Linked DNA regions of Lacibacter sediminis. The protein of the gene in region 1 interacts with the protein of each later gene in a pairwise test. Links are inferred from orthologs where the notes say so. Each region holds a gene or a part of one and is shown on either strand. Other genes may lie near its edges.

Region 1 (12,125 bases):
AAAAGTAAGCGGACAAAAACTGAATTATAAAATTGGTCCCCGCCGCCCAGGTGATGTGGTAGCTACTTATGCCAATAACGATAAAGCGAAGACCTTGCTTGGCTGGGAACCGGAATTTAACCTGGAACAGATGATGCAGACGGCCTGGGACTGGGAACTGAAACTTAAAAAAGACGAGAGCCTCTATGGAAGCCAAAACAGCATCCTGAATTAATGCAATAAATGCAGCTTGTTGCTGCAACAAAAATCGCAGATCGACTTACGTTCGTTCTGCGATTTTTTGTTTTACTTCAACTCAAAACTTTCCCTTTTCTTTGCAGCGAAATTCAGATGCCAGCCACGGTTGCTGTCTTCTTTCTTAAATCTCAATTCAAGTATTTTAAACTTCTGCAAATGGCATTACAGGATATCCAGGTAAGCGGTAATAAAGATACCCGTAGCGGTTTTGGCGATGGTATTTTAGAAGCAGCACGCAAGAACGAAAATGTAGTAGCATTAACAGCCGATCTCGCCGGTTCATTAAAACTCCAGGCATTTATTAAAGAATTTCCGGAGCGTTTTATACAAGTGGGTATTGCCGAAGCAAACATGATCGGTATTGCAGCAGGTTTAACCATTGGCGGTAAAATTCCTTTCACAACAACATTTGCCAACTTCAGCACCGGTCGTGTGTACGATCAGATCCGTCAATCAGTTGCGTATAGTGATAAGAATGTAAAGATCTGTGCATCACATGCCGGTTTAACACTGGGTGAAGATGGTGCAACACACCAGATCTTAGAAGATATTGGTTTGATGAAGATGTTGCCGGGCATGACGGTGATCGTTCCCTGCGATTACAATCAAACCAAACAGGCAACCATGGCAGTGGCAGATTATCACGGACCTGTTTACCTGCGTTTTGGTCGCCCGGTATGGCCCATCTTTACAGCAGCTGAAGGAGATTTTGTGATTGGTAAAGCACAAAAATTCAGCGATGGTACTGATGTTAGCATCTTTGCCTGTGGTCATATGGTTTGGTATGCCATACAAGCCGGTTTGCAGTTACAGGAAAAAGGTATCTCTGTTGAAGTGATCAACATTCATACGATCAAACCTTTGGATGAAGAAGCAGTATTGGCTTCCATCAAAAAAACAAAATGCGCTGTTACTGCTGAAGAGCATAACATCATTGGTGGTTTGGGCGATAGTATTGCACAGGTTGCTGCAAAGAACTTCCCTATTCCTATTGAAATGATCGGCACAAAAGATACTTTCGGCGAAAGTGGTAAACCGGTTGATCTGTTGAAGAAGTATGGTTTGGACGTTGCCGATATTGTTGCTGCTGCTGAAAAAGTGATGAGCAGAAAATAAGAGAACTACTTGCTTAAGATAAGAAACCCTGTCAGTGATGATGGGGTTTTATTATTTAGCACCTATTCCCTTTTAATATCTTGTTTCGCCGCATTAAACTTTTCACTTCAAAAGCCATCTTACCCGTGGCTTTTTCTAACTTTATACCGGTTCAGAAAAATCCAAACCAGAAAACCTCTATTCAATAATGACGCAACCAGACGACAAGGAATTACTGCTGCAATTCCACGAACCTGCCACAAAAGAGCGGGCTTTCACCCGTATCATCAAAAAATACCAGGAAAAGCTTTACTGGCATATCCGCCGCATGGTGGTGGAGCATGAAGACGCCAACGATGTGCTGCAGAACATGTTCATCAAGGTATGGAATGGGCTGGAAAATTTCAGGGAAGATGCACAGCTTTATACCTGGCTTTACCGCATTGCCACCAACGAAAGTCTCACTTTCCTGGAACAGCGGAAAAAACGCACCGCTGTTTCAATGGACCAGGTGGAAGCAGGGCTCAGCAATACCATAAAAGCTGATAAGCATTTTGATGCCAATCGACTGGAGTGGAAATTACAACTGGCCATCCAGCAACTCCCTGAAAAACAACGGGCTGTGTTCGCTCTCCGGTATTACGATGAGATGCCTTACGAGGAAATGAGCCGGGTGCTTGAAACCAGCGAAGGTGCACTGAAAGCCAGTTACCATCATGCAGTAAAAAAAATAGAGGATTTTATCCTCAACCGTTAAACGAAGAGCACTTAAAAACATCTATAGAAACAGAAAATGACAAGAAATAAAGACATAGTGAATGAATTGGAGCTGATCAGTGCGGTTGTGGCCCAGATCAACCCCATGGTACCTTACCAGGTGCCGGAGGTTTATTTCGACACACTCAGCTCGGTGATCATGGCAAGAATAGCAGCCGGTGGCCAGGAAGAAAACTCCCTGTTGCAGGTGGCTGGTAAGCAAATGCCGCAAGATGTACCTGCCGGTTATTTTGATAGCCTTTCGGAGAATATTCTTGATAAGATAAAAGCACAGCCGCAACGAACAGCAACAGATGAGTTGGCCGCATTATCGCCGTTATTGGCTGGCATCAGTAAAACCAATGTATATGAAGTACCTGCTGGCTATTTCGCTTCACTTGCTGATACTGTAACCACACAGGTGAAAGAAGAAACAAAAGTTGTTTCCATCTTCAGTCGCAAATTGATCATCCGTTATGCAGCAGCAGCTGTTGTGTTCACAATGATTGCCTTTGGAATTAATATGATGATGAAACAATCATTGGACAGTACGCCATTTGATATGGCACATGTTGATCCAATCAAAACACAAAAGCAATTCAATAATGAATTGGCAGCATTAAGTGATGATGCAATTGTAAGTTACCTGCAACTAACAGCCGATTCAAAAGATGTTGACAAGATCAATGAATCAATAGACCACAGCAAGTTACCCGAGGAAACGGATTATATGGATGAAGAGTTTCTTGAATCATTCATGAAAGAACTTGAAAAAACAACTACCACTACTAACACACAAATAAACTAAAAACACCGGAGGATAGTATCATGAAAAAGATAATGACAATGATGTTGGTTCTTGCATTCAACCTTACAGGTTATGTATATGCACAGGATCAACCTGACCCCAAGGATCATGAAAAGATTAAAGCACTTGAAATTGCATTTATCAGTCGTAAGCTCAATTTAACTTCTGATGAAGCGCAACGTTTCTGGCCGGTTTACAATGAGTATAAACGTGATGTAAACCAGGTTATGCTTACACAGCGAAACAATCCAAACAAAGATGTGGTGGATGATGAACAAAGGATATTAGATGTAAGAAAAAAGTATCGTGATCGTTTTGTTGGTGTAATAGGACAGCCCAGAATGAATAAATTCTTTCAGGCTGAACGTGAGTTTCGTGGAGTATTATTGAATCAGTTAAAGAACCGCCCAAATAAGCCAATGTTGCAACGTCAAAAGAGAAATTAATTTGGAATTTTTGGTTCTTATGTTATAAATTTGCGAATAGGTGTTTTTCATAGGTTAGCAACGGCCGACTCTTTTCAGGGTTGGCCTATTTTTTTGCCCTGAAACCCGCTACAGCACTGCATTTCAGCAATTCAATAGATACAATAATACGTTACTCATCAAGAGTTTTGCAAACAGCAATTCAGTGAAAAAAAACCGTTTTATGCTGACTTTAAAGAAAATAATATATGTAGAAGAGATGCCGTCTTACTTCAATAAAACAGTCTTCATTAAAAACTAAAGACAGGTGTTTTCAGATCATGATAGAATAAAAACTTCCAGTTTTCTTTCTGTCCCTGCGCCCACCACTTCACACGCAGATCAGCAGCAAGCTTTCCATCGAAATCATATTTGGTTACAAACTTTGTTTTCATCTGGAACAACTGCGGCGCTACATCGCCACCAAAGAAAACGGTTTCGTTGTTTTCTTTTATCCAGAATGCCTGGTGCCATGGACTATGTCCACCTGTCCATTCGTAATGAATATAATCATCAATAACACCTGAGCTTTCAACAAGCTGCAAGTGATCTGATTCGGGCAATATACTTACATCATCAATTGCATACGACTTTGATAATTTGCTTACAGCAATTTCAAGCTCTTGCTTATTTACAATGTACGTTGCGTTTGGGAAACTGATAAACCGTTGTTGCAATACAGCATCTTCTTTACTCACACCACCGGCATGATCTCTGTGCAAATGACTCATCAATACCTTTGTTACTTCCATTGGATTGATACCTGCCTGCATAAGGTTATGATGTATCTGTAATGTGCCGTCAGGCATTGTAAAGCCGAGCCCTGTATCAAGTAACAAAATATCTTTTTCGGTGATCACAACAAATGGTTGCACTTCAACCAACAAACTACCTGCGGGGCGATCTTTTATATTATCTTTCTCAGGATCGAAAGGAACAAATTTCTTGGAACCATCTACTGTAAAACTACCTTCTGAAAGTGGAATTATTCTCATGTGCCTGTATTATTTAACTGCAACTGCTGTTGCCTGGATTCAATTAAGAAGTTGCAAAGATACAGGCAGGAAGTTTAATCAATTCATCACCAGTTTTGGAGCACCGATCATTGTATCAAATATGAAGAGTTCATCAAGCTCATAAGTGATAAACTTACGGATTGGAAATTTATCGATCATTGCTGCCGCTTCCATTTCAGAGTCAGCATTCAATACCACCCAGCCTTTGGTTCGTAATCCATTTACGGAATAAGTGATGATCACTTCTTCACGCATTAAATCATTGATATGTTGCCGATGGCTTGGTATGATTGCCCAAAAATCATCTTCCAGTAAATCGGGGAGGTAAAATGTGCAGAGATATTTTTTCATACACGATCGATTTAACATGATTAATAAGAGAACAGCAGACAAACGTTGATCTGATTATCGAAGCACCATACTACGGTCGGCATCAAGGCGCAGCATAATAAAGATCAGAATGGTGAATGTAACAAGTGAAGATCCACCATAGCTTAGTAAAGGTAGTGTAATCCCGATTACGGGCATTAAACCAATTGTCATGCTGATATTGATCATTACATGAAAGAGAAGAATAGCCGCCACGCTGTAACAATACACCCTTGAGAATGTACTTCGTTGTCGTTCAGCAAGTGTGATGATGCGATAAAGCATAAAGAAATACAAACCCAGCAGCAAAGCACTTCCCCAAAAACCAAAACTTTCAGCAATGGCGGTAAAAATAAAATCGGTGTGTTGTTCCGGAACAAAATCGCCTTGCGTGGTAACTCCTTTCAAAAATCCTTTACCAGCTAATCCACCGGAACCAATTGCGATCTTCGATTGCTTTACGTTATAGGTATAATCCCGTTTTTTTCCACTCGCCTGTTCCTTTTCAAATTGTGCAATTCGTTCAGGTGACCTGGGAATATAACTCTTACCAAACATATTTAACACACGTGCAGCCTGGTAAGGTTTCATGATCTTATCAAACACAACGATGTTCACAAACATATGAAAGCCCAGCAGCACAAGATAAATGATGATCATGGCGAGCAATAAAAACAGGTTGCGTTTAAACTGCCGCCAGAAATAATAAATGATGATCAATGCAATAATGCCCAACGCAATTGCATAAACCAAAAACGATAATACAATTGAGGAGATAAACAATACCACGAAGGAAAAACCTACGATCAGATACATGGCTGGTAACCCCTCTCTGTACATCACCAAAAAGAAAGAGAAATAAACCAATGCAAGACCGGTTTCTTTTTGTGCAATGGATAATAATGCCGGGCCCAACGTTAATGCAAATGCAATGAGATGCGACCGGAGGTTATTGAATTCCGTTTCCTGCCTGCTTAAATATTTTGCCAATGCCAATGCAGTAAACACTTTACATAATTCAGCAGGTTGCAGATTAAATCCACCACCTAATGCGATCCATGATTTTGAACCACTGATATCTTTACCGATCACAAACGTTAACAGCATCAGTAAGATACCGGCCATGTACAAAAGATTGGCAATAGTGGTAAAGAACTTACTATCAGTTAATAAAATAAATACACCCACCAATGAACTGATGCCAATGAACAACACCTGACGTGAATAGTTTTTCTTTAATTCCAGTAATGACTGAACAAACGAATCACCCATTCGAAACTCAACTGAAAAAATAGCAATAAAACCTACCAGCACTAAGGCATAATACAACAATACTGTTGTAGCATCAACTCCCTTTCCTATGCTTGCCTGTTTTTCCATCAGCTGTTACGTTGCTTTGCTTCTTTAAGTGATTGTAATTTATGGGTTGGTATAATAGCCATTAACCTATGTTGCTGTTCTTGATCTTTTGCCGGTTGTTTGTTTGGCATCGTCGGCAGATGTTTTAATTGACCAATTGCAGTTGAATCAATCCGCATGCGTCTTTCTTTTACACGTTGTGCAGAATCTCTCAACTGTTTGATCGAATCTCTTCTAAACAATTCATACCTGATCTTCGCCGGTGTAATAACAACGTTGCTGATGCGTTCGATCTCAGCTTTGCGTTTATCACCCGCAATAGAATCGGTCAGGAATTTCTCCATCAGTAATGATGCAATAGGTGCTGCCCATGTTGAACCAAAACCTGCATTTTCCACCACCACGCAAATAGCGATCTGTGGATTATCTTTTGGTGCAAAGGCTACAAAGAAAGAATGGTTCTGTTGTTTCTTTCCTCTGAAATAGTTTTCTACTGTACCTGTTTTCGCACACACAGAGTAACCTTCAATAGCAGCATTTCGTGCAGTACCATTTGTTACCACCATTTCCATCCCGTCAATTACTGCCTGGTAATAATCATTAGGGATATGAAGCGGTGAAATTTTCTGACGATACTTATTCAGCAATGTATCTTCTGCTGTTTCTCCATCAATATTCTTTACAAAGTGAGGCGTGTAATACCAACCTCTGTTTGCAATTAAACACATGGCATTAGCCATTTGCATTGGAGTGGCTTGAATTTCCCCTTGTCCGATACCAAGCGATGCAATGGTGCAACTGCTCCATCCTCCTTTGCGAAATACTTTATTGTATCGTGCAGTATCGGGAATATAGCCTGCATACTCCCCGGGAAGATCGATACCCAAACGATGCCCCAAACCAAAACCCGACATATATTCTTTCCACTTCATCAACCCACCTTCAATATTGCCGTACTTCTTATTATCAAGTGCCATGCGTAACACATGTGCATAATACGAGTTGCAGGAGTTGGCAATAGATAAACTGAGGTTGGCAGCATGTCCTGCATTAGTATGTGTACAGGCCGGCCTGCCGCAAGGACCATAACGGCCAAAACAGGAATAACCAAATTCAGGTGTGATCAATCCTTCATCCAATGCCACCAATGCTCCTAATGGTTTAAAGGTTGAGCCGGGAGGATACACACCTTGCATACCACGATTAAGTAATGGCGATGCAGGATCTAAAAACAAACGGCTGAAATTCTTTCTCGATTCAGAACCTGTTAATTCATTGGGATCATAAGTTGGACCTGATGTCATGGCGATAATGCCACCCGTCTTCGGTTCAATGGCAACCACGCTTCCCACTTTATCATTCATTAATTTTTCTGCCAGCTGCTGCACTTCCACATCAATATAAGTATTGAGATGGCGGCCTGCAACTGATATTGTATCAAATTCACCGTTCTCATATTTACCAATAGGCCGGTTAAAATTATCACGCAGGATGTACTGGATCCCACGTTTACCCATCAATATTTTTTCATAATAACTTTCCAGGCCACTGCGCCCGGCAAAATCACCCATCTGGTAAAAGAAGTTCGAGCGTTTCAACATCGGCGAATCAACTTCACCTACATAACCAAGAATATGAGCGGCAGCTCTGTAAGGGTAGGTACGAATGGGTCGTTCCTGTAAAAAGAAAGCCGGTTGAAAGCGGAATAAATTCTCATTTATCCTTGCATATTTTTCAGGAGAAAGCAATGGTTCAAATACGGATGGCCTGTTGCGTGAGTTCTTGATAATAGCTGTTACTACCCTTTCTTTAAACTCTGCTGTATCAATACCCAGAATGCGGCAAAGTATAATTGTATCAACTCCTTTCAATTGCGATGGTGTAACCATCAGATCGTACATGGTTGTGTTATCGAGGATCGCTTTGCCTTTACGATCGAAAATAATTCCACGGCTTGGGTAAACAATTTTGCGGAGGATGGCCTGGTCGTTCGCCAGTTTTGAATATTTGGAAGTAAACAGTTGCAATGTCATCAATCGTACAAGAATGATGGCAAACACAATTGCTATAATAATACGGATGGTGGTTTGTCGTGATTGATTAAATTCGGCCATGGCCTGTTATAAGGTTTTTCAAAATTTGCGCATCAGGTATTGGTTAAAAACTTCTGCTTTCGTATAAAGATAATTTCAATTACTGTTATCAACAACAAACTTACTACGGTAGAGCCCAAAGTTTTTAATAAAAGATATAAGATGTTGCCAAATTGAAAGGCCTGGATCGTAAATAACCAACCATGATGAAACAACGTAAGTGCGGTTACATAAGTAATGTACTGTGTAAATCCAAGGCTGGCAACAGAAGGTTCACGGTAGTTGAACTCAACACCTTGTTGCGGCACTAATAAATTAATAAGGAACGGCCGCAGGTAACCGATCAATACACAGGCAGCAGCATGTAAGCCGGGTGTTTTTGTAAAAAAATCGAGACAGATACCACAAATGAATGACACCAATAACAAAGTGCCACGGCTGATATTAAACGGCAACCAAAGAATAAAAAGAAAATAAATATAAGGTGTGATGTATTGATGCAGAGGCGGCACCTGGTTAAATACAAATACCTGCACCAAGGTGAATAAGATCAAACGGATGATATTTCGTAAGAGATTGCTCATTTCTTTTGCTTGATGCGTTTTTCCAGTTCAAGTTGCTCGGCACGTTGCAGATTAGCTACCACAAATACATTCTGTAAACTGCTGAAGTCATTTGAAGGGCGTACCTGCAAAAAATAATTGTTGGTGCTTTTTTCAAGCAACACCTTTTCAATAACACCGATCATAATGCCGGAAGGGAAATCAGAGTACTGACTTGTGATAACAGTATCGCCTTTTGCAAGCTTTACACTTTTTGGTATATCACGCAGCTGTACAATTCTCGGATCTTTGCCATCCCATTCTATGCGCCCACTCTCTCCTGTTTTCTTTAACCTTGCACTGATACGGCTTTGCTTGTTGAGCATGCTCATGGCTGTTGCAAAATTTTCTGTTACATCCAGCACCACACCTGCAACACCGCTGGCAGTGATCACAACCATACCCGGTTGCACGCCTTGTTTACTGCCACGATGAATGGTGAAATAGTTATTGGGTTGAGCTACTGAATTATTTACCACTGCGGCTTCCATATAAAGATACTTACGTAAAACACCTGTGGTATCTACAGGAATTGAATCTGTAACAACACGTTGCGTAGTATCAGGGCTTTGAAAATTTTCTGCAAGTTTGTTTTGTACTTCAGCCAGTCGTTTACGCAGTGCTTCGTTTTCTTTTTTAAGACTGAAGTAGCCGCTCACTTTGCTGTACTGTTTTTCAATACTTCCGGTTATTTCTCCGGCAGTATCCATATAAGCGGCCTGGTGAAATTTATTATACCTGAACAGCAGGGACATACTCACCACCTGTAAAAGCAGGAAAAACAATAAAACCGAAAAACGCCTGATAAAAGCAAAAAGATTCCGCACGAAAGGTGGGTTTTAATTGGTTCTTCCGTTCATCGATGTCCCAGTCAGTTGCGCATCACAAACGGATAGCGATTGTAATTTTTAAGTGCAATACCTGTGCCTCTTACCACACTCTTCAGCGGATCATCAGCAATATGAACAGGTAATTTGATTTTTTGATTCAGACGTTTGTCCAGGCCACGGAGCAAGGCGCCACCACCAGTGATATAAATACCACGACGGTAAATATCAGCGGCCAACTCAGGAGGAGTCATCTCTAATGCTTTCAGGATCGCTTCTTCAATTTTGAAAATGCTTTTGTCCAGTGCTTCAGCAATTTCCTGGTAGCTAACCATGATCTGTTTAGGAATACCTGTTACTAGGTCACGACCGTTCACCGGAATATCGTCGGGCGGGCTATCCAGTTCTTTCATAGCAGCACCAATCTGTATTTTGATCTGCTCGGCTGTGCGTTCGCCAATGAGTAAACTGTGATAGCGGCGGAGAGCTTCCATAATATCGGCAGTAAATTCATCACCGGCGATACGGATACTTTGGTCGCAAACAATACCTGCAAGAGCAATCACCGTAATACCGGTAGTACCACCACCTATATCAACGATCATATTACCAACGGGTTCTTCCACATCAATACCAATACCAAGGGCAGCTGCCATTGGTTCATGCAAAAGATATACTTCCTGTGCACCGGCTTGTTCAGCACTGTCACGCACCGCTCTTTTTTCTACTTCTGTAATGCTGGAAGGTATGCAGATCATCATCCGCCATTTTGGAGCGAACAATGGTTTTTTGGTCAATACTAATTTTATGAGCTCACGGATCATTAACTCAGCCGCATTGAAATCGGCGATTACACCGTCTTTCAATGGGCGAACCGTGCGAATGCTTTCATGGGTTTTTTCATGCATCATCAATGCCTTCTTACCCACGGCTAACACGTTCTTAGGGTTGTTCCGGTCGAGTGCTACGATGGATGGTTCATTCACCACAATTTCATCGTTATGTATAATGAGGGTATTAGCTGTACCCAGGTCCATTGCTATTTCCTGAATAAAAAAGTTGAAGAGTCCCATATTGGTTACTGGAAATTATAATTCCGATGGTTGCAAATTTGAGAGAAAAATTTGGAATAACAACGCTAAAACCGTGCCCGTAAGTGTTTTTCCTCCCGATTTTTTCAAAACAAGTTTAACCCTTGCCTGCAAAGCATTTCGTCAATACCACGAAAAACAAAAAAGACATTTCAGAAACTTCGTTTATACTTCTCAGTTAGTGCCCATGAATTCGTAGCCGATATCGCTGCGGTAATACATTTTCATGAAGCGGATGCCTTCAAGTACCTGCTTTGATCTTGCTACCGATTCAGCAACATCTTTACCGAAAGAAGTAACCGTAAGTACACGTCCTCCATTGCTCACAATTTTGTCGTCTTCTGCTATGGTGCCGGAATGAAAAATAACAGTTTCTGCAGTTGATTGATTGAGGCCGGTAATTTCATACCCTTTGATATAATCGCCTGGATACCCGCCGCTTACAGCTACCATCGTGACCGCAAAACGTGGGTCTTGTTCGATCTTTATTTGATCTACTTCCCCTTTTGCCGTTGAAACAAGCATTTCAACAAGGTCGTTCTTCAGCCTTGGGATAACCACCTCGGTTTCAGGGTCACCCATGCGGCAGTTATATTCAATGACATAAGGCTCGTTGTTTACTTTAATGAGACCGATAAACACAAAACCCTTGTACACAAATCCCTCCTCACTAAAGCCATTGATGGTTGGTTCAATGATCCTTTCCTTCACCTTTTGCATAAACACCTCATCAGCAAAAGGCACCGGACTTACTGCACCCATGCCACCCGTATTTAAACCGGTATCGTCTTCGCCAATCCGTTTGTAATCCTTTGCTTCCGGTAATATGCAATAGTTTTTGCCATCGGTCAACACAAATACGCTCACCTCAATACCATTCAAAAACTCTTCGATCACCACTTTTTTACCCGCATCACCAAATTTGTGCTGATGGATCATCATATCAAATTCAGCTACAGCTTCGAGATGATTATTGCAGATGATCACCCCCTTACCCGCAGCCAGTCCATCGGCTTTGAGCACAACGGGCAATGCATGGTTCATGAGGTATTCACGACCTTCGTCAAAATTGGTATCAGTAAATTCTTTGTAGGAAGCTGTTGGAATATTGTGGCGCTCCATGAATGCTTTGGCAAATGCCTTACTGCCTTCAAGCTGCGCTGCGTATTTTGAGGGACCGATAACACCCAACCAGCCGTCAGCAAAAGGATTGGTTTTATGTGCTTCATCAAAATGATCATACACGCCTTTCACCAGTGGATCTTCCGGACCTACAACTATCAGATGAATCTGTTTGTCACGACAGAATTGTTCCATCGCTTCAAAATCACCATCCACACGCAAAGAAATATTGGTACCACACAAAGCAGTGCCGGCGTTACCGGGAGCGATATACAATTCATCGCAC
Region 2 (12,154 bases), 3.3 Mb from region 1 along the record:
GATAATTTAAATGTTACCACTTCTTCATAGGTATCATCGTTCATCACCACCAAACGGTAGCGGTTGCGCAAGCGCTTCAGTGTACTTTCTGCGTCAATTCGTTTTGCCATACTGTAAATGAGGACTAAATTTACTGTTTAACAGGTGGAAATAAAGAAATTCTTCCTGATTTTACCGTGAATTAAAATATTTTTGGTCGTATTGAGTTAATTAAGAAAAACGACCCAACGCCTGCATGCAGCCAATTATTGTACCTAAATTGAATCTCATCCTGATCGTTCTCCTGCTGGGCTGCTTTTCTGCATCGGCACAACCCGATTTTACCTTACCACTGGTAAAACCGAAAAAATACGAGAATAAAACACTGGGTTCGGAAAAAACAGACGATAAGAAATTTACCCTGCCCCGCCGTATTTACCAAAGCATGGTTACGCATTATAACTTTCATTACAATGCCACTACCAAGATCAACGCCATCGTTGAAAAAGCAAAACTGGGTCACCAGGATGATTACACGCAACTCCTTTCCTTTTATAATTATTCAACCGATCGTACCGCCGCTGATTCGCTTGAACTTGATTCGGTGATCTTTAAAGCTACTGCAGGTATTGTACTGCACGACTTGCGGAATAATTATATCGATAACATGTACCTGCTCATCGGGCAGAGTTATTTTTATTGGCAGAAATACGATTCGGCTTACCGCATTTTCCAGTTTATCAATTACAACTTCTTTCCAAAGGGAAAAGATGAATACATTATTGTTGTTGGATCGAACGACCGCTCCACAAAAGGTGATCTGAACATTGCAACCAAAGAAAAGACCGATCTGATGCACAAAGCATTTTCGCATCAGCCCAGTCGTAACGATGCACTCATCTGGCTCACTAGAACTTATGCAGAAGATAGCTTATATGCTGAAGCATATAGCCTCGTTAACTTATTACGCAAAGATCCAACGTTCCCTAAACGTCTGCATGGCAAATTAAATGAAGTGCAGGCTTACACTTTTTATAAACAGGAACAATGGGACAGTACTGCTTTCTATTTAAAAGACGCCTTAAGTGAAGCAGCTGATAAAACGGAGTTGGCTCGTTGGGAATATTTACTTGCCCAGCTATATGCAAAAACAAATCAAACTGAGCTAGCTTCCGCTTATTTCAACAAAGCCAAATCACATACTACCGATCCGGTGCTTTACATCCATGCACGTATTTATGAAGCACAGTTAGTGAAGAAAGAAGGTGGCGATGCAGTTACGGAAACACTGGCTGATCTGTTGAAGCTTTCAAAGAAAGAACGTTTTGATGGCTATGAAGATGTATTGTTCTATGCAGCTGCAGGTATGGCTTTGGAAAAAGGCGATACTACGCAGGCAATGACATTGCTGAAACGTAGTGTTTCTTATATGCCTGAAAATCCATCTACAAAAAATAAAGCATTTGTAAAACTTTCTGACCTGGCTTATGCCCGCAGAGATTATACACTTGCCTCCAACTCACTTGATAGTGTAAACATGCAGGACCCTGCTCTTGCAGATATTGCCGCACAGCTACAAATCAAACAGCAAATGCTGAAGCAGTTGGTGAATCTTATCAGCATTGTAAAACAACAAGACAGTTTGCAGGCTGTTGCCAAGATGCCTGAAAAAGAGATGGATGCTTACCTGAAATCACTTGCACGTAAGCTCCGCAGGCAACGTGGTTTAAAAGAAGAAGCAGCTTACACACCAACATTAGCGGTCAACAATGGCACACAGGATAACACTCCTCTTTTCACCAATGCAGGCAGTGGCAATAGTTGGTATTTTTATAATGCTGCACAAAAGTCGAGAGGCTTCAGCGAGTTCAAATCGAAATGGGGCACAAGACCTAACGTAGATAACTGGCGCAGGCAAGCTGCAGTTGATGCTGCTAAACCTGAACAACAGGCACCACAATACGATCATAGTGCAGGAGAAGAAGTAAGTATTGAAGCTGATAAAATTCCCGCAGAAGAGTTAACAGCAGAAGGTTTGAAAAGCCGCTTACCTCTTACAGAAGAAAAATTACTCGCATCAAACAAAAAAATTGCTGAATCATTATTTGAGCAGGGTCAGATCTACAAAAATCAACTCGAAGATTACGAACAGGCTGCACTTGTATTTGAAGAAATATGGAAACGCTTTGGTAATTATGAACGGGAGCAGGATGTGTTGTTTGAATTATATTACTGCTACACTAAAATTGGCGATAAAGAGAAGGCTGCGTTTTTTCAAAATGAGTTGAATAAAAAATATCCGAATGGTGATCTGGTGCAGAAAATAAATGCATCAAAGAACCCTGTTGTTGTTTCGAAAGATGCAAAAACGATCGCTTACGAAAATATTTATAACCTGTTTATCACCGGAAAATTTGACGAAGCACAACAGGAGAAAAAACTGGCTGATTCATTATACGGAAGTTCTTACTGGACGCCGCAGTTGTTATACATCGAATCGCTCTATCACATCAAACAAAAAAATGACAGTGTAGCCATTGTTACGTTAACCAATCTTGAACGCAATTTCCCCGGCACGCCAATGGCAGAGAAAGCAGCAGTGATGAAAGATGTCGTGAGCCGTCGTGCAGAAATTGAAGATTATCTCACCCGCACCAATATCGTTCGTCAAACAGAAGATAGTGTGGTGATACCTTTCGATGAAGGTTCAAAGGTGAACAAGGTGGTGCAGGAAATAAAGAAAGATTCAACCAATCAAATAAAACCGATCAATTTACCCGGTCAGAACAATACCAACATACAAAGACCTGTTGCACCAATTGAAAAAACGGATGTAAATAAAACCGATCGTAACAACGCAGGCAAACCGATCATTGGCAATAAACCGGGCATGGATACAACAACCATCAAGCCGTTGAAAGAAGGGAAGATTGAAATGGCTTATGTTTACAATGCCACCGATCCTTATACTGTGCTCATGTATTTTGATGAAGTAGATCCGGTTTATTTAACAGAAGCAAGAACCGCATATCAGCGATATAACTCGTCTTCCTTTGGTGGTCAGAATATTCCACTCAAGATTTATGAAGGCGACAAAGACAATACCTGGATGGAAATGGGGCTGTTTTCCGACGTAACTACCGCACTCGGGTACATGGAAGAATGGAAAAAGAATGCCCGCCAGATCGTTCCATGGTTACCTGAACTCAAATACAATTTTGTCATTATCTCCGATCGCAACCTGGAAATGTTAAAAACCAGGAAGAATCTGGAAGAATACAAGACCTTTTTACGTCAGTACATCAAGGATAAATTTTAGGAATTCTTCTTCCTGTTGCCTCCCTGAATTGTTTTAGATTTGTCTGGTATTGAATTTGCTTATAATCGCATCTCACATACTCATCTTATGCGTAAACCAATCAAGTATTTATGGCGTGCCTTTTTCATCGGTATGGGGTTGTTTATCCTGCTGGTGATCGGTGCTAATTTCGGTCTGCTCGGCAAAATGCCTTCCCTCGAAGAACTGGAAAATCCATCTGCCTCTCTTGCCAGTGAGGTCATTGCATCCGACGGTACAATGATGGGTAAATTTTACCTGGAAGACCGTACCAACGTTGAATACAAAGACATTTCAAAAAATATCGTGAATGCGTTAATCGCTGCAGAAGATGAGCGTTTTTATGAACACTCCGGTATTGATGGTCGTGCCCTTGCCCGTGCCATTGCAAAACTTGGCAGCGATGGTGGTGGCAGTACCATTACTCAGCAATTAGCATTGAATCTTTTCCGTGAGCGTGCAAAAAATAAGTTCCGCCGAGTATTTCAAAAAATACAGGAATGGATCATTGCTGTAAAACTGGAGCGCAACTTCACCAAAGACGAAATTGTTGCTTTGTATCTCAACACGGTTGAATACAGCGATAACGTGTTTGGCATCCGTAATGCTTCCAAAACATTTTTTCAGAAAGAACCTTCCTTGGTTACAGTTGATGAAGCTGCATTGTTGATCGGTATGGTAAATGCACCTTATGCATATAATCCACGTTTGTTTCCGCCACGGGCAATGCAAAAAAGAAATGCGGTGATCAATGATATGGTGCGTAACAACTTTGTGAGCGCTCCTGAAGGTGAAAAATTAAAAAGTAAACCCATCAACCTCAAGTATAAAAAATTGGATGAAAGTGCGGGTCTTGCGCCTTATTTCCGTGATGTGTTGCGTGATCAGATGAAGAAATGGGCAAAAGAAAATAAAAAACCAAATGGTGAGAGTTATAATATTTACAGAGATGGTTTGAAAATTTATACAACCATCAATCCCCGTATGCAGTTGTATGCTGAAGAAGCTGTATCGAAGCACATGAGTGCATTGCAAAAAAATTACTGGACCCTACCGTGGGTAAAAGATAACAGCATCTGGAAGGGTCATGAAAATATTCTTGAGCGTGGCATGAAAGACAGCGACCGCTGGAAAAAGATGGAAGCTGCAGGAATAGATGAAGCAGAAATTCGCAAAGTGTTCAAGACAAAAACAAAAATGAAAGTGTTTGCCTGGAATGCCAAGCGTGAAACAGACACCATTATGTCGCCATATGATTCTGTACGTTATCACAAGATGATCATTCAAACAGGTTTTATGGTAATGGATCCTTTTACCGGTGAAGTAAAGGCATGGGTTGGTGGTGTGAACTTTAAGAACTTCAAGTTCGACCACGTAAACATGAACACCAAACGACAGGTTGGTTCAACTTTTAAACCTATTCTTTATGCCTATGCAGTTGAGAATGGTTACACACCTGAAACTCCGTTGCCGAGTGGCCCCATCAATTTAGGTGGTAAAATGATCACAGGTGGCGGTGGCCCAATGGCTATTTGTCTTGCTTTTTCTAAAAACCCCGGTGCCGCTTATTTAATGAATCAGTTTGGTGTTAAGAGTGTCATCAATTTTGCACAGAGCACCGGTATAAAAAGTGAAATGCCTCCTTACCCATCAATCGCATTAGGTAGTGCAGATATCAGTGTATATGAAATGCTGCAGAGCTATACGATGTTTCCAACAAACGGCATGAGCACACAACCGATTTTTATTACACGCATTGAAGATCGTAATGGAAATATTCTTCAAACATATGCACCTGAACAAAAAGTGGTAATGAGTGAAGCTGCTGCTTACACGATGGTGAAGATGATGCAGGGTGTGGTAGATATTGGTACCGGAAGGCGTTTACGTGGTATGGGTTTAACAGGTGAGATTGCCGGTAAAACAGGAACTACTAACGGAAACACCGATACCTGGTTTATTGGTTTCAACCCACAGTTATTAGCAGGTGGATGGGTTGGTTGTGATGATCCTTTCCTGAAAATGGTGGGTGAAGGTAACCGCACTGCACTGCCAATATGGGGCTATTTCTTTGAAAAAGTATTTAACGATAAAACACTGGCGATTTCAAATCAAGCCAAGTTTGTGCAGCCTGAAAGTATGAAGATGGAAACCTTTATGGATTACGAAAACTTTGCAGACAGGTACAGTAATGAACCCGATGCAGAAAATCCGGATGCAGGTAACGGCACTTCTTCTGATTACAATGATCTGCAATTAACACCTGATCCAACGCTTGGTCCTGAATCGCAGATCAGCGAAGAGCAAAAAGTATTGCAGGAAGCAAAAAAACAAGCGGATAAAAATCCTGAGCAGAAAAAAGATCAAACAAAACCTACCGCAACCGATCCAAAGAAAGACAGCACCAAAAAGAAATGGTGGCCTTTCAGGAAAAAGAATAATTAAAAAAATCCCCGCAGCACCAGCTACGGGGATTTTTTTATACACGCTGTCCTTTAAAAAGGAAAAAATGAATTTCATAGACCTGCAATCAATAGTAGTATCACGTAAGTTCCCTTTATGATAATGAAGTGCTCCAGGTAAGTTTGTAAATACCATCGGCTCCTTTTACACAAGTGAACAGAAAGTTTGTAATAAACGGAATGTTCAATTGTTCAACGCCTTCTGTCAAGGCAACAGTTCCACTTAAGTAAATGGAAGATGATGATGTTTCTAACGCTTCGCTGTCAACAGGTACCTTCTGGTGGCCAAAACCGAGATCATAGCGACGGTAAGCCAACTGTTCAATCATGTTTTCCAGCAGATCGGGCTGGTCGAGCGTAGCGGCAATGTGAATTAAGTTATTCATGATCCTTTCTTTTGTGTAGATCAACCAATCGCCTCAATTGTTACCAAACTCTCATTCAATAGATGCTGTAACCGCTATTCTGATTAATAAAGAAATGTGAAAGCTTTAAAAAGCTGCACCTGTGTATAAACTCTTGGGCAGATAATATTTCCGCTGAACACTTAATCATATTTCTGCATCTTTGTAAGGTAAACAAACTACTGATTATCATGTGTGGAATCGTTGGCTATATAGGGTCAAGGGAGGCCTATCCCGTTGTTTTAAAAGGACTCAAACGACTTGAATACCGTGGATACGACAGTGCCGGTGTGGCGCTGCTCAACCACGGCATGAAAGTGTACAAGAAAAAAGGTAAAGTTGCCCAGCTCGAAGAAGAAGTAATTGGCAAAGACATTCAATCAAACATTGGTATTGGTCATACTCGTTGGGCCACGCATGGTGAGCCAAGCGACCGTAATGCACATCCGCATGTTTCCAATAACGGCAAGCTGGCGATGATCCATAACGGCATCATTGAAAACTATGTATCCATCAAAAATGAGTTGCTGAAAAAAGGCTACACGTTTAAGAGTGATACGGATACAGAAGTACTCCTCAACTTTATTGGAGATATTAAAACCAACAATGAATGCTCACTTGAGGAAGCAGTGCGCATTGCATTAAAGCGTGTGGTTGGTGCTTATGTTATTTTGTTGATCGATGAAGACACGCCTGATACAATTATTGCAGCACGCAAAGGAAGTCCGCTGGTAATTGGTATTGGTAAGAACGAACATTTTCTTGCCAGTGATGCATCGCCTATAATTGAATACACCAAAGAAGTGGTGTACGTAAATGATTACGAACTGGCGATTGTAAAAGCCGATGAGTTGATCTTAAAAAATCTCGGCAACGAAAAAATAACGCCTTATGTTCAGAAACTTGATCTTGAACTTGCCGCTATTGAAAAAGGCGGTTACGATCATTTCATGATCAAAGAGATCAATGAACAACCACATACCATTTATGATTGCTTACGTGGCCGCTTAGATCCTGTTGCAGGAACGATTACCATGGCAGGCGTACAGAACAATATAGAGCAACTGAAAAATGCACAACGTATTGTGATGATCGCCTGCGGCACCAGTTGGCATGCAGGTCTTGTTGCAGAATATGTTTTTGAAGAGCTCTGTCGTATTCCTGTTGAAGTTGAATATGCATCGGAGTTCCGTTACCGCAATCCTGTTATTAACAAAGGCGATGTGATCATTGCCATCTCACAAAGTGGTGAAACCGCCGATACCATTGTTGCCATTGATAAAGCAAAAGAACAAGGTGCATTTATTTTTGGTGTAGTGAATGTGGTGGGCAGTTCCATTGCACGTTTATCGCATGCAGGCGCTTACACACATGCCGGACCTGAAATTGGTGTAGCAAGTACAAAGGCATTCACAGCACAGTTAGCTGTGTTAACAATGGTGGCGTTGAAGATCGCATTGGAGAAAGGAACGATCACCCATGACCGTTATATGCATTTGCTCAATGAACTGCATGAAATTCCGGATAAAGTAAAGCTCTTGCTCGAAGATGCTGAGAATGTAAAAGCAATTGGATTGAAATACAAAGATGCCGGTGATTTTCTTTATCTGGGTCGTGGATATAATTTCCCTGTGGCATTGGAAGGCGCATTGAAGCTGAAAGAAATTTCATACATCCATGCCGAAGGTTATCCTGCCGCAGAAATGAAACATGGACCTATTGCATTGGTTGATGAAAAATTACCTGTTGTGTTTGTTGCAACAAAAGATGCTTACTACGATAAAATTGTGAGCAATATCCAGGAGATCAAAGCAAGAAAAGGACAAGTGATCGCTGTGATCACAGAGAATGATGAAACCATTCCCACCATGAGTAATGACATCATGTTTGTACCGGAAGCAGATGAAATTGTTGCGCCGATGTTGAGCGTTATTCCGTTGCAACTCCTGTCCTATTACATTGGCGTGGCAAAAGGTTTAGATGTAGATAAACCCAGAAACTTAGCAAAGAGTGTAACTGTAGAATAGTTTTAAGTTTGAAGTTTATGGTTTGTAGTTTTTAGTTGCCAGCTTGTTGACTACACTCTTGCTTCAAACTGCATTTATTCAGACGAACTGAAATTAAATAACCACAAACTAAAAACTACAAATCATAAACCCTGCATGAATCCTATCAGCAAACAACCGATCTCCGATATTGGTTACAACTTTATACCGGCTGCTTATCTTCCAAAAGGAAAAGATGAGTACTATCTCCGCAATAAACAGAACCGCAGCGGCATCAATTACCGGAAGTTGACTGCATTGGAAATTGAAGTGTTGGTCCGTAACAGAAATGCATCCGACAACTGGAATAATATTCTTGTGTCAGACGCTTTCAATCCCGAGCTGGTAAAGAATTGTAAGTTTTTCGGGTTAGTGCGTATAGGAAAACTGGAACCTTACTATTTAGAATTTCATTCAATTAAATTACAGGTTGGGTTATACAACAGTACCATCATCAGTTGCGACTTGGGTGATAATGTTGTGATCGATAGTGTTCATTATCTCTCCCACTACATAATCGGCAATGAAGTGGTCATCACCAATGTGCATGAAATGGGTACCACCAACTATGCAAAATTTGGCAATGGTATTTTAAAACAAGGTGAGGAAGAACGAATCCGCATCTGGATGGAAGTGTGTAATGAAAATGCAGGACGAAAAATTATTCCGTTCAATGGGATGTTACCCGGCGATGCATGGTTATGGAGTCGCAACAGAGACAATGATGCATTGCAACAAAAGTTCAAAGAATTTACTGAACTGAAGTTTGATAAACTGCGTGGTTATTATGGTAAGGTGGGTGACCGTACCGTTATTAAAAGCTGTTCGATCATTAAAGATGTATGGATCGGCAGCGATGCTTACCTAAAAGGAGCAAATAAATTAAAGAACCTCACCATTAACTCATCGGCAGAAGCAAGCTCACAGGTTGGTGAAGGTTGCGAACTGGTAAACGGTATTATGAGCGAGGGCTGCCGTGCTTTCTATGGAGTAAAAGCTGTGCGCTTTTACATGGCATCACATTCACAGTTGAAATATGGTGCACGGCTTATCAACTCTTATCTTGGCAATAATGCTACCATCTCCTGTTGTGAAGTATTGAACTCACTCATCTTTCCTGCGCATGAACAACATCATAACAATTCGTTCTTATGTGCAGCAACGGTGATGGGGCAAAGCAATATTGCAGCCGGTGCAACATTAGGAAGTAATCACAACAGCCGTAGTGCTGATGGTGAACTGATCGCCGGTCGTGGTTTTTGGCCTGGCTTATGTGTAAGTGTTAAACACAATACAAGATTTGCTTCTTATACATTACTGGCAAAAGGTGATTATCCTGCCGAACTGGATATCCCTCTTCCTTTTTCATTGGTAAGTACCGATACTGCACATGATCAGTTGCTGGTAATGCCGGGCTATTGGTTTATGTACAACATGTATGCGCTTGCCCGCAATGCCTGGAAATATATTGACCGTGATCAACGCATTGACAAAACTCAATACCTCGAGTATGATTTTCTTGCACCGGACAGTATCAACGAAGTCATTAATAGTTTAGAACTTCTCGAAAAATATACAGGTAAGGCATTACTGAAACTAAGCAAAGACAAAAAACTTATAGACGCCGACTATATTAAGGCTGGTAAAAAAGCATTGTTGAATAATGAAGTTCCTGATGATTTAGAAATAACAGCAGATGGCTTTGAAAACAGCAAACGTAAAGTGCTATTGCTGAAGGTGAAGAAAAGTTATATCCTGTTCAAAGAACTGGTTGATTATTATGCTGCCGAACAAGTGCTGCAATTTATTGCAACCAATAAATTAAAATCAACTGACGATCTGTTTGGGAAGCTTCCTAAAAAACAAAAACGAGCTGCATGGGTAAATGTAGGTGGTCAACTGATACCAGCTGCTGAATTAGATAAATTAAAGCAACGCATCAGCACAGGTAAAATTAAAAATTGGGATACCGTGCATGCGTTTTACAGAACACAGGCTCAACAATATCCACACCAAAAATTAACACATGCGCTTTCTGCTTTTTATGAAGTAACAGGTTTGTCGAAACTGGATAAAAGCAATTTGAAAGATCTCCTGCAAAATTATCTTTACACAAAAACATGGATGGTTGATGGCATTGCATCATCAAGAGCAAAAGATTATACCAATCCATTCCGTAAGATGGTTTATGAAACAGAAGCAGAGATGGAAGGAGTAACGGGAAAGCTGAAAGAAAATTCATTCATCTTACAACAGCAGGAAGAATTAAATACAACCAAAGCAACAGTGCAGAAAGTAATCAAACAGTTTAAACTCTGATCATACGATTAGCCAATGAACCGCCTCGTTGATGAATACATCGAAAGCCTGCCGGATGAAAAACGGGAAATTGCTGAGCAGGTACGTGAAATGATCTTATCACTCATACCAAATGTTCAGGAAAAACTCAGTTTTAAAATTCCTTTCTATCATTACCATGGCATGTTCTGTTATCTCAACGAAGTGAAAGATGGAATTGATCTGGGCTTGTGTCGTGGAAAAGATCTGGTTGATGTATTGCCCCAACTGGAACAGGGCAACCGTGTAATGGTGGCATCGGTTATCGTCCGCAGCAAAAAAGAAATTCTTACAAAAAAAATACAGGATGTGTTGCTTACTGCAGCTAACTGGCAGGAAGAAGCAAAGCGGTTGAAGATTTCAATGATCAATACAAAGAAGAAAGCTGCGAAGAAAAAATAAATCCCAACAGAATTGTCATCCCGAGGCACGAGGGATCTGCCAGGCAATAGTAATGGAGTTGAACAGATCCCTCCTTCGTCGGGATCACAACTTAACTTCAGCAACAATAAAGCCGCTTCAAACGAAGCGGCTTTATTTATTTATGCGGGAACAACTTAATCGCCCCAGATATTATCTTTTCCATCGAGCCAGAGTTTCACCAGATCAGTTGTAACTGATTTCGGACGCTCTAACGGGAAGCCCAATGCTCTGTCCCAGATCAAACTTGCCATTACACCCAATGCACGGCTTACAGCAAACAACACGGTGTAATATTCATACTCCACCATTCCGTAATGCACCAGCAAAGCACCACTGTGCGAATCAACATTCGGCCATGGATTTTTTACTTTACCTAATGATTGTAAAATTGGCGGCACCACTTCATAAATATTCCAGACAGTGTTCACCAGTTTATCATCGGGCATATGCTTTTTACCAAATTCCATTTGTGCAGTGAACCGGGGATCAGTTTTACGCAACACAGCATGTCCATAACCCGGTACAACCTTTCCTTCGCTCAACGTTTTCTTTACATAGTCAGCAATTTGTACTTTATCCGGTGCGTCGGTACCTAACGCTTCCTGCATTTCAAAGATCCACTTAATTACTTCCTGGTTAGCCAGGCCGTGCAAAGGACCGGCGAGGCCATTCATACCTGCAGCATAACTCAAGTAAGGATCACTTAACGCAGAACCAACAAGGTGCGTCGTGTGTGCAGATACGTTACCGCCTTCATGATCGGCATGAATGGTCATGTACAAACGCATCAGTTCCATAAAACCTTCATCATTGTAACCAAGCATGTGTGCAAGGTTACCCGACCAATCGAGCAAACCATTCGGATGAATATGATCGCTGTTTTTATATTTACGGCGGTAGATATAAGCTGCAATACGTGGTAAACGTGCAATGAGCGTCATTGCATCATCAAACACCGGTTCCCAATAATCTTTTTTATTAATGCCTTCGCCATATTGTTTGGCAAACGTACTTTCTGTTTGCAAGGCCATTACCCCCACAACAAACATCGTCATTGGATGAGTGTGCAGCGGTAATGCATCAATTGCGTCAAACACATGATTCGGTACGTGGCTGCGGCGTTGCCAGTTATCAGTTACTGAGTTTACCATGGCTTCATCAGGAAGA

The links.
Region 2: the proteins of mrdA (region 1) and H4075_RS16250 interact in binary tests that used the Escherichia coli proteins (3 or more experiments, as listed by UniProt). The link is inferred for Lacibacter sediminis from one-to-one orthologs.

The regions. Positions count from the first base shown.
Region 1 is NZ_CP060007.1:539,182-551,306, reverse strand. What follows is about bases 5,672-8,667. They hold mrdA (penicillin-binding protein 2), read right to left. Parts: upstream 8,219-8,667; coding sequence 6,125-8,218; downstream 5,672-6,124. Other genes in these bases: H4075_RS02535 (rod shape-determining protein MreD), read right to left, coding at 8,251-8,667; rodA (rod shape-determining protein RodA), read right to left, coding at 5,672-6,125. Also shown: UDP-glucose 4-epimerase GalE, read left to right, coding at 1-214; H4075_RS02575 (transketolase family protein), read left to right, coding at 394-1,353; H4075_RS02570 (RNA polymerase sigma factor), read left to right, coding at 1,541-2,089; H4075_RS02565 (hypothetical protein), read left to right, coding at 2,126-2,896; H4075_RS02560 (hypothetical protein), read left to right, coding at 2,917-3,342; H4075_RS02555 (MBL fold metallo-hydrolase), read right to left, coding at 3,612-4,355; H4075_RS02550 (hypothetical protein), read right to left, coding at 4,434-4,727; more of rodA, read right to left, coding at 4,782-5,671; more of H4075_RS02535, read right to left, coding at 8,668-8,781; rod shape-determining protein MreC, read right to left, coding at 8,778-9,626; H4075_RS02525 (rod shape-determining protein), read right to left, coding at 9,671-10,699; purD (phosphoribosylamine--glycine ligase), read right to left, coding at 10,892-12,125. UniProt on the Escherichia coli protein: Catalyzes cross-linking of the peptidoglycan cell wall. Responsible for the determination of the rod shape of the cell. Is probably required for lateral peptidoglycan synthesis and maintenance of the correct diameter during lateral and centripetal growth.
Region 2 is NZ_CP060007.1:3,825,839-3,837,992, forward strand. What follows is about bases 3,049-6,073. They hold H4075_RS16250 (transglycosylase domain-containing protein), read left to right. Parts: upstream 3,049-3,385; coding sequence 3,386-5,761; downstream 5,762-6,073. Other genes in these bases: porW (type IX secretion system periplasmic lipoprotein PorW/SprE), read left to right, coding at 3,049-3,298; H4075_RS16255 (hypothetical protein), read right to left, coding at 5,874-6,073. Outside these bases: H4075_RS16240 (hypothetical protein), read right to left, coding at 1-110; more of porW, read left to right, coding at 236-3,048; more of H4075_RS16255, read right to left, coding at 6,074-6,164; glmS (glutamine--fructose-6-phosphate transaminase (isomerizing)), read left to right, coding at 6,374-8,209; H4075_RS16265 (DUF4954 family protein), read left to right, coding at 8,345-10,546; H4075_RS16270 (DUF1801 domain-containing protein), read left to right, coding at 10,562-10,966; H4075_RS16275 (citrate (Si)-synthase, eukaryotic), read right to left, coding at 11,122-12,154. UniProt on the Escherichia coli protein: Cell wall formation. Synthesis of cross-linked peptidoglycan from the lipid intermediates.